Regions from separate parts of the Roseomonas sp. F4 genome, predicted to be linked through region 1. Evidence: riboswitches for the same ligand, from Rfam matches in the RefSeq annotation. Region 1 holds a riboswitch; the other holds the start of a gene.
What was found. A riboswitch is a leader RNA that binds a small molecule or an ion and turns the genes downstream of it on or off. The one in region 1 is predicted to bind cobalamin.
Positions count from the first base shown of each region.

Region 2: it holds a riboswitch for cobalamin, as region 1 does, so the genes downstream of both, ACVFYP_RS16140 (DUF1636 family protein) here and ACVFYP_RS03205 (TonB-dependent receptor plug domain-containing protein) in region 1, are expected to answer to the same signal.

Region 1 covers NZ_JBSSHK010000001.1:671,710-676,171, forward strand. Annotated here, with positions in the region: gene ACVFYP_RS03200 (alpha,alpha-trehalose-phosphate synthase (UDP-forming)) at 1-234, shown strand, start outside; gene ACVFYP_RS03205 (TonB-dependent receptor plug domain-containing protein) at 265-2,211, opposite strand; cobalamin riboswitch at 2,373-2,605, opposite strand; gene ACVFYP_RS03210 (exopolysaccharide biosynthesis protein) at 2,640-3,266, opposite strand; gene ACVFYP_RS03215 (exopolysaccharide biosynthesis protein) at 3,289-3,996, opposite strand; gene ACVFYP_RS03220 (Bug family tripartite tricarboxylate transporter substrate binding protein) at 4,232-4,462, opposite strand, start outside.
Region 2 covers NZ_JBSSHK010000003.1:812,549-817,010, forward strand. Annotated here, with positions in the region: gene cobN (cobaltochelatase subunit CobN) at 1-574, opposite strand, end outside; gene cobW (cobalamin biosynthesis protein CobW) at 579-1,619, opposite strand; gene ACVFYP_RS16140 (DUF1636 family protein) at 1,616-1,993, opposite strand; cobalamin riboswitch at 2,101-2,314, opposite strand; gene cobU (bifunctional adenosylcobinamide kinase/adenosylcobinamide-phosphate guanylyltransferase) at 2,367-2,867, shown strand; gene cobO (cob(I)yrinic acid a,c-diamide adenosyltransferase) at 2,881-3,489, shown strand; gene ACVFYP_RS16155 (cobyric acid synthase) at 3,489-4,462, shown strand, end outside.

The sequences.
Region 1 (4,462 bases):
CCGCTCGACCCGGATGACATCGCGGAGGCGCTGGACGCGGCGATGGACATGCCGGCGGATGAGCGCCAGGACCGCTGGAACCGCAACTGGGCCAGTGTGAAGGCCGGCACGGCCAGCATCTGGTGCCGCCGCTTCCTCTCGGCGCTGGAGGGGACCGAGGCCGTGGCCGATGCCGGCCAGGCGGAAGCCCAGCCGGCCCCGGTCCGCAAGCCGAGGCGCAAGCGCGCGGAATGACGAACGGGGCGGTGACCCGCCCCGTCACCCTCAGAAGACGAAGCGCGTGCCCACCAGCAGGCTGCGGCCCGGCGTGACAAAGCCGTTCGCCGGTTCCCAACGGCTGTTGCCCAGGTTGCGGCCCTCGGCATAAGCGGTGATGGCCGGGGTCACGCGGTACGATGCCGTCAGGTTCAGCACCGTGCCAGATTTGTTGTAGCGCACGCCCGACAGGAAGTTGCCGTTGTCGTCATAGGAGGCGGTGTCCGGCGACGGGCCGGTGAACAGCACCTCCGGCGCGATCACCAGGCGATCGACCGGCGACAGCCGCGCCCCGGCGGAAACCACATTGCGCGGCCGGCGGGCCAGCGGCGCGTCGGTGGTCTCGTCCCGCGCATCGGTGATGGTCCAGGCCAGCCGCGTTTCCAGCCAGCGCGCCGGGCGCAGCCGCAACTCCATCTCCACGCCCTGGCTGCTGGCCTTCTCGACGTTCTCCAGGCTGGAAAAGGCCCGGTTGAAGTTGATCAGGTCGCGGGTGCGGGTGTTGAAATAGGTGACGCCGACTGTGGCGCCATCGCGCCGGCCGAAGATCGGCAGGTCGGTGTCGATGCCGGCCTCCCAGGCGAAGGAGGTTTCCGGCTCCAGATTCGGATTGCCCTGGAAGAAGGTCCCGATGCGGCCGAAGCGCTGGTACAGCGACGGCGCCTTATAGGCGGTGCCGGCCGAGAGACGGAGGCGGGAGGCTACCTCCGGCACCGCCAGCACGGCGCCGGTGCGCCAGGACAGATAGCCGTCGTAATCCTCCGCCAGGTCCTGCCGTAGCCCGGCCGACAGGTCGAGCCGCTCCCCCAGTCGCGCCTGCACGCCCGCATGCAGCGCGGTGCTGTTGGCCCGCGCATCGGTGACGGTCCGAAAACCCGGGGAGCCAGAGGTGGCGTCCACACTCTCCCGCTCATGCGTCACGCCAAAGGCGAGGCCGGCCATGGAGAGAGGGCCTACATCGCCGAGCCGCACCCGGTTGCCCCAGTCCAGGGTCTGGCGCTGGCCGTGATACAGGTCGTCCGTGCTGGCGCTGCTGCGCGCATCCGGCAGGTTGATGTAGCGGCGGCGATCCTCCGTCACCGCGGCGCGCAGCCCGGTGGTCCAGACACCGTCGAACAGGCTTGTCTCGCTCCGCAACTGGCCGAACCAGCGGCGGTCATTGCCCTCGTAATTCGGGTCGTCATTCGGGATGTTGTCGAGGTCGAGCTGGTTCTCCCGCCAGCGCAGCAGGCCCTCCACCATGCTGGTGCCATCGGCCCAGCCGAAGCGGGCGGTGCCGGCGCCGGCGCGCAGGGCCTCGGTCTCCTTGGTGTCGGCGCGGAAGCGGCGCGGCGTGGCGTCGCTGCCCTGGGTGGTCAGGCCCTGGCCCATCACCAGGTAGTTCCACTGGCCGAGCGAACCCGCCGCGCCCAGCGCGCCGCGCGCCGTGCCCTGGCTGCCGCCGGCGATGTCGCCGAAGACCTGCACCGGCACGCCGGCCGGCGCGCGCCGGGTCACCAGGTTGATGACGCCACCAATGGCGCCGGAGCCATAAAGGGCGGAGCCGGGGCCGCGCACCACCTCGATGCGCTCGATATCCCCCAGCAGCTCATTGCCGAAGTTGAAGGCGCCATTGGCCTCCGAGGGATCGTTCACCGGCACGCCATCCAGCAGGACGAGAACGTGGCGGGAGGCGGTGCCGCGGATGAAGACGCTGGCCTGCTGGCCGAGTCCACCACCCTGAACCATGTTCATGCCGGGCACGGTGGCCATGGCTTCCGCCAGGGTCTGGTAGCCGCGTTCCTCGATATCCGCGCGGGTCAGCACCGTGATGGCGGCCGGCACACGTTCCGCCTCCGTCGGGATGCGGGTCGCGGTGACGATGGTTTCGGAGATGGCCTGCTGCGCCAGGCTCGGCGCCGACAGCAGCAGGGGCAGGGCGAGCGCGAGGGGCGCGGCCCGGTTCATGGACTTCATTCGCATCGGTTCCTCCGTGCGATCGGACGACATGCCTGACAGCCCTTGGCGGGCCTCCAGGCGGCTGGCGTCGTCGCCGCCGGCGGAGACGAGCGGACAGGGGCGAGTCTTCGCCTCTGGCCTGTCGCTCCGTTGCGCCGGTGCACCCCGCCCGGCACGCGCGTGACGTCTCTGCGCCGGCCGGTCTCCTGGCTCGCGGAGCCCCGGATGGAACACCATCCGGATCCTGTCCCCGCCTTCTCAGACCCCGGCGGGGTCCAATGGCGTCAGGGAGACAGGGTCTCCGCCTACAGTTGCGGGGGCAGCCGCGGACGTGGCCCGGCGGGTTGCCCCGGCTGGCCTTCGCGCGTTCCCGTTTCAGCCCTTGCGGGCCACCGGCGCATGACGGGGAGTTACCACCGGTGGAAGGCGCGGCACAATCGGCACCTTCAGAAGATCCAGCCCAGCGCCTGGATGCCGAGCCAGCCGAGCACCACCAGCACCACGGTGGCGAAGAGGCAGCCGGCGATGGTCAGTGCCACGCCCCAGCCGGTGACCTTGCTGTCATGCTCGATCAGGCCGAGCGCCATGACGATATTGCCGAAGGCCGGCGGGCCGTTGGTGCCAGGTCCGGGCAGGATCAGCATCAGGGCGACATAGGCGGTCAGCCAGCCGATGATGCGTTCGCCGAGCGGCGAGGTGAAGAAGCCCGGCCGCGGCTTCACATAGCGCTCGATCCGCCCCAGCCCCTTGGAGGAGGCCGAAGCCAGCCGCAGCAGGTCGGCCCGCTTGATGGTCTGCCGCGCCAGGATGCCTGGCAGCTTCGGCACCCGCAGGCCGAGGCCCATCTGCACGCCGAGGATCAGCAGCGGTGTGCCGAAGACGCTGGCCATGCCCGGCAACAGGCCCGGCAGCAGCAGCAACAACAGCAGCAGGCCGAAGGCGCGGTCGCCGAAAGCCTCCGCCATCTCGCCCAGGCTGATCCGCTCGCCCGGAAAGGCGGCGGCCACCTCGGCCACGATGCGCGAGATCGGCGCGGAGGACTCCGCCGCCATATGCGACTGATCCGGGCTCATGCCGTGCATGCCGTGCGAAGGGTCAGAATAGGCCGAGCAGCCAGGTGAAGCCCGCCACCAGGATCCAGCCGACGCTGCCGATGATGGACAGGCCCAGGAAAGTGGCGAAGACGCCGAAGGCGGCGCCCGCGGCGATGGTCCGCGTATCCTCCTCCATCAGCCCGATCGCCATGATCAGGCAGGCGAGCGAAGGCGGGCCATTGGTCAGCGGCAGCGGCACGATGACGATGGAGGCGAGCCAGACTCCATAGGCGCCGATCAGACGTTCCCCGGCGCGGGTGGTCAGCCAGGAGGGGCGCGGCTTCACATAGCGTTCGACCCGCTGCAGCCAGGGCAGCGCCTTTTCCGCGATCAGCCGCAGATCGGCACGGCGCATCGACCGGCGGGTAAGCAGAGCGGGCAGCTTCGGCGTCGGCAGCCCGTAGGCGAGCTGGGCGCAGATGATCAGCAGCGGCACGCCGAAGATCGGGCTGAGGCCGGGAATATAGATCGGCAGCAGATTGGGCAGGGCGAACAGGACGATCAGCACCCCGTAGCCACGCGCGCCCAGTGCCTGGATCAGCTCGCCGAGCGTCAGCCGTTCGGAAGGCCAGTCGCGTGCCAGAACCGTCACCAGCTGGGAGACAGGGATGGGGTGGATATGCGCGTCCACCGCAAGCTGCGTGTCGTGAAGCCCGTCGATGGCGAGTCTCCTCCGGATCCATGCCGGCCATTCTGGCGCGGAAGCCATTCCCTGCACGCATGGTTAGCATGCGGCTGGCGGGACCGACAGTGGAGAAGTCACGCCGATGTGAGGGCGGCGGGAGGACGCGGATTGGCAGGGGGGAGCGGGCCAAGAGCTGGGACGGTCCTTGTGCGGATTGCTTGGACTGGGCTGTAACGCGTCCCGGACCGGGGCGAAACGCCCCGGTCTGCTCACAATGCGAGATCAGACTTTAAAAGCAATTCATCGCCGGATGACGGTCTTATTGCGGCTGGAAATTCGCGATGCGGAGCAGTTCCGCATTGCGCGCTACGTCAGCGACGATGAAGCGCTCCGCCTCCTCCACCGTCTCGGCCACCGGCTCGAAGCCGAGGCCGGTCAGGCGCTGCACCACCTCCGGCTCCCGCAACCCGGATACCAGGGCAGCATTGATGCGGTCCGCGATCTCCCGCGGCATGGCGCGGGGGCCCCAGACGCCATACCAGGAATAGAA
Region 2 (4,462 bases), on a different contig from region 1:
CCACCGGCCGTGATTCGTCCTGCACGGGTGGGGCGGCTCGGAAACCTGCCAGCGGCAGGGTCTCGGCCTCGGTCAGCTCGAGCGTGGTGCCCGCGTACCGCGCCATGCGCCGCAGCACGCCGCCGAGATGCGCCACGCCGCCCGCGCGAAAGCCGGCCAGCAGCGCCGCGCAATCCTCCGGCGGCAGGGTGGACAGCGCAGGCAGGCGCGGGTCCGCCCGGTCCTCGCCCGGCAGCACAGCCAGGGCGATGCCGCGTTCGCGGCAAAATGCCGAAAGTTGCTCGGCGCCGTAGCGCCACCAATCCAGCCCGCCCAGCAGCCGCAGCACGATGATGCGCGCGCCCACCGCCGTGCGGTCCAGCCAGAGGTCCACCGACATCGGGTGGCGCAGTTCCCGCAACGGCACCAGGCGCAGGGCGGGCAGCACATCCCGCTCCACCTCCCAGGCCGCCGCGAGGCCCGCGAGGTCACTGTCGGTAAAACTGAGCACCGCCATCGGCGCGGGTGGCTGGCGGAGGTCAACGGGCTCCGTCTGCTCATCCAGCGTCGCGGTGGTGGTGTTCAGCAGGTGCATGGATTCAGACGGCGGCCAAAGCGTCGGCGACGGCGGCCGCGTCGAAGCCATGCAGGCCAAGCACCACCAGATGCCCCGTCCGCGCCTCGCCCGGCGCCCAAGGGCGGTCGAAGTGATGGCCGACGCGCTGGCCCACCGCCTGCACCAGCAGCCGCATCGGCTTGCCCTGCACCGCGCCGAACCCCTTGGCACGCAGCACCCCCGGCACGGCGCAGGCGGCGGCGACACGGCGGGCGAGTGCTGTGGCGTCCGTCACCTCTGGCAGCGGCAGGACCACGGAATCGAAATCCTCGTGATCGTGGTCCTCCTCATTGTCGTGATGCGTTCGGCGGGCCTCGATGTCCGATTCGGTGGCGAGGCCGAGGCCCAGCAGCAGCGCCGGCGCAATGCGACCTTCCCGCGCCTCCAGCACACCGATGGCGCGCGGCAGGGCGGCGGCCAGCGCGGCGCGGGCGCGGGCCAGCGCATCGGCGTCCAGCAGGTCCGCCTTGGTCAGCACGATCAGGTCGGCGCAGGCCACCTGGTCTTCGAACACCTCCTCGACCGGGTCGTCATGGTCGAGCGCCGGATCGGCCGCGCGCTGGGCGGCGAGCGCCGCCTCGTCATGCGCGACGCGGCCCTCCGCCAGTGCCGCGCCATCCACCACCGCGATCACGCCATCCACCGTGACGCGGCCCTTGATGGCGGGCCAGAGGAAGGCCTGCACCAGCGGCTTGGGCAGAGCGAGGCCCGAGGTCTCGATCAGGATGTGATCGGGGCGCGGCTCCCGCGCCAGCAGCTTGTCGAGCGTCGGCACGAAGTCATCGGCCACGGTGCAGCAGATGCAGCCATTGGCGAGTTCCACGATATCCGCCTCGGCGCAGGCGGCGATGCCGCAGCCGCGCAGGATCTCGGCATCCATGCCGATATCGCCAAATTCGTTGACGATGACGGCCAGGCGCCTGCCGCCCGGATTTTCCAGCAGATGCCGGATCAGCGTGGTTTTTCCGGCGCCGAGAAAGCCGGTGACGATGGTGCAGGGCACCTTCTGCAAACTGGTGCTCATGGGGCGGGCTCCGCGGGCGAAAAGTCGAAGGGGGGGATGCGGGCGATCATGTTGCGCTTCAGCAGATCGGGCCGCCCCTGCCAGGGCATCAGCCCATCCGCCGAGCCGCCGAGCAGGGCGGCGCCCTTTTGCAGGGCCTCCGGCGCGCTCTCGATGTCGAGCTGGCCGAAGACGTAGCTCCAGCCGCCTGGGCGGACGATGGCGGCGGCGGGGCCGCGCTTGCAGCTCGACAGGCATTTGACGGGCTGGACGCGGAAGAGACCGGGGGTGGAGGTGGCGGCCTCGGCCAGGGCGGCGCCGGCGCGCGGCGCATCGGCGGCGTCACCCTCCCGCTTGCAGGTGGTGCAGACGAAGATCACGACGTCGGGCGACACACAAAACCTCCTGCCCGGCGCGGCGCGCGGGCAAAAGGGGTGCGTGCGGCGCGCGCCAGCCGGCGCGCCCCTGCCAAAATGGCCATGCTCCGAGGCACCCCGCCCGGCGCGTCCTGTGTTCGAGGGCAGGTCTCCTGGCTCACGGATCGCCGCTGGGCATCGTCTTCCCGGGCTGGAGTCGCGTGACTCCGGGGCCCAGTGACAATTGATGCCTGCTCACCGTTCACAGTTGCGGGGGCAGCTTCGGCCTGGGGCGGGGAGGCCCCTTCCGAATTCCCTTTTCATCCCCCTTCCGGGGGAACCTTCGAACCCGCGCATCAAGCGTCGCGGGGCGGGCCGTGTCAATCGCAGCCGCATCGGGCATGCTGGGGGGGTGAAAACCCTGACCTTGATCCTGGGGGGCGCGCGGTCCGGCAAGAGCCGGCGCGCGGAGACGCTGGTGACAGCGCTGCCCCCGCCCTGGACTTACATCGCCACCGCCGAGGCTTTTGATGCCGAGATGGAAGCGCGAATCGCCGAACACCGCGCCCGTCGTGCGGAGGGTTGGGACACGCTGGACGCACCGCGCGACCTGCCGGCGGCGCTCGCCCGCGCCCGCCCGCCGGTGCTGGTGGATTGCCTGACGCTGTGGCTGTCCAACCTGATGCTGGCCGAGGCCGATCTGGCGGCCGCGCAATCCGCCTTGGAGTCGGCTTTGCTGGCCCGCACCGGCCCGGTGGTGCTGGTTTCGAACGAGGTGGGCTCGGGCATCGTGCCCGCCACCTCGCTCGGCCGGCGTTTCCGGGATGCGCAGGGCGTGCTGAATCAGCGCATGGCGGCGCTGGCGGATCATGTGGAACTGGTGGTGGCGGGTCTTCCGCTGCGGCTGAAATGAAGGAGCGCGGGCAATGAGCGACGACGAAGCCGCGCGCCACCGTGCCAAGATGGAAGCCCGCAAGGCGGTGCAGGATGCGGAAGTCGCCTCCAAGACCATCACCCAGAAGGGCCTGCTGATCGTCCACACCGGGCCGGGCAAGGGCAAGTCCACCGCCGCCTTCGGTCTGGCGCTGCGCATGCTGGGCACGGGCGGGCGCGTCGGCGTGGTGCAGTTCATCAAGGGCGCCTGGGAGACCGGGGAACGCGCCGCGCTGACGCAATTCGGCGACCGGGTGCGCTGGCACACGATGGGGGAAGGCTTCACCTGGGAAACCCAGGACCGCGCTCGCGACGTGGCGGCGGCGGCGCGGGCCTGGGAGATGGCGCGCGACATGCTGGCGGACCCCGCCATCGACCTGCTGCTGCTGGACGAGCTGAACATCGCGCTGCGCTACGACTATCTGCCGCTGGATGGGGTGTTGGCCGACCTCGCCGCGCGCCGCCCGCTGCTGCATGTGGTGGTCACCGGGCGCAACGCGAAGCCGGCGCTGATCGAGGCCGCCGATCTCGTCACCGAGATGGGCGCCCAGAAGCACCACTTTGCCGCAGGCGTTAAGGCGCAGAAGGGCATCGAATTCTGATGGCTCTGGCGTTGATGTTCCAGGGCACCGGCTCCGATGTCGGCAAGTCGCTGATCGTCGCCGGGCTGGCGCGCGCCTTCACGCGGCGCGGGCTGAGGGTGCGACCCTTCAAGCCGCAGAACATGAGCAACAACGCCGCCGTGACGGCCGATGGCGGGGAGATCGGGCGCGCCCAGGCCTTGCAGGCGCGCGCGGCCTGCGTCCAGCCCTCGGTGCATATGAACCCGGTGCTGCTGAAGCCGCAGAGCCTGGTGGGCGCGCAGATCATCGTCCAGGGGCGCGTGGTGGGACAGGCGCGGGCTGCGGAATACCAACGCCTGAAGCCCGGCTTCATGGCCGCCGTGCTGGACAGTTTTGGGCGGATGCGGGCCGAGGCGGATATCGTGCTGGTGGAGGGCGCGGGCAGCGCGGCGGAGGTCAATCTTCGCGCCAACGACATTGCCAATATGGGTTTCGCACGCGCCGCCGGCGTGCCGGTGGTGTTGATCGGCGATATCGACCGGGGTGGCGTCATCGCTAGCATTGTGGGGACGCATGCGGTGCTCGACGCCGAGGATGCCGCGATGATCGGCGGCTTCATCGTCAACCGTTTTCGGGGCGACCCTTCGTTGTTCGCGGACGGCATGGCGCTGATTGCGGCGCGCACCGGCTGGGCGGCGCTCGGGCTGGTGCCGCATTTGCCCGATGCCTCCAAGCTTCCCGCCGAGGATGCTCTGGCGCTGGACCATCCGCTGGCCCGCAAGCCCGGCGCGAAGCTGCGCATCGCCGTGCCCATCCTGCCCTCCATCGCCAATTTCGACGACCTCGATCCGCTGGTGGCGGAGCCAGAGGTGGAGGTGATCCGCGTGCGGCCAGGCCAAGCGCTGCCGGGCGACGCGCAGCTGGTGATTCTGCCCGGCTCCAAATCCACGCTTGCCGATCTGCGCGTGCTGCGGGCGGCGGGGTTAGATGTGGATATCGCGGCCCATCTGCG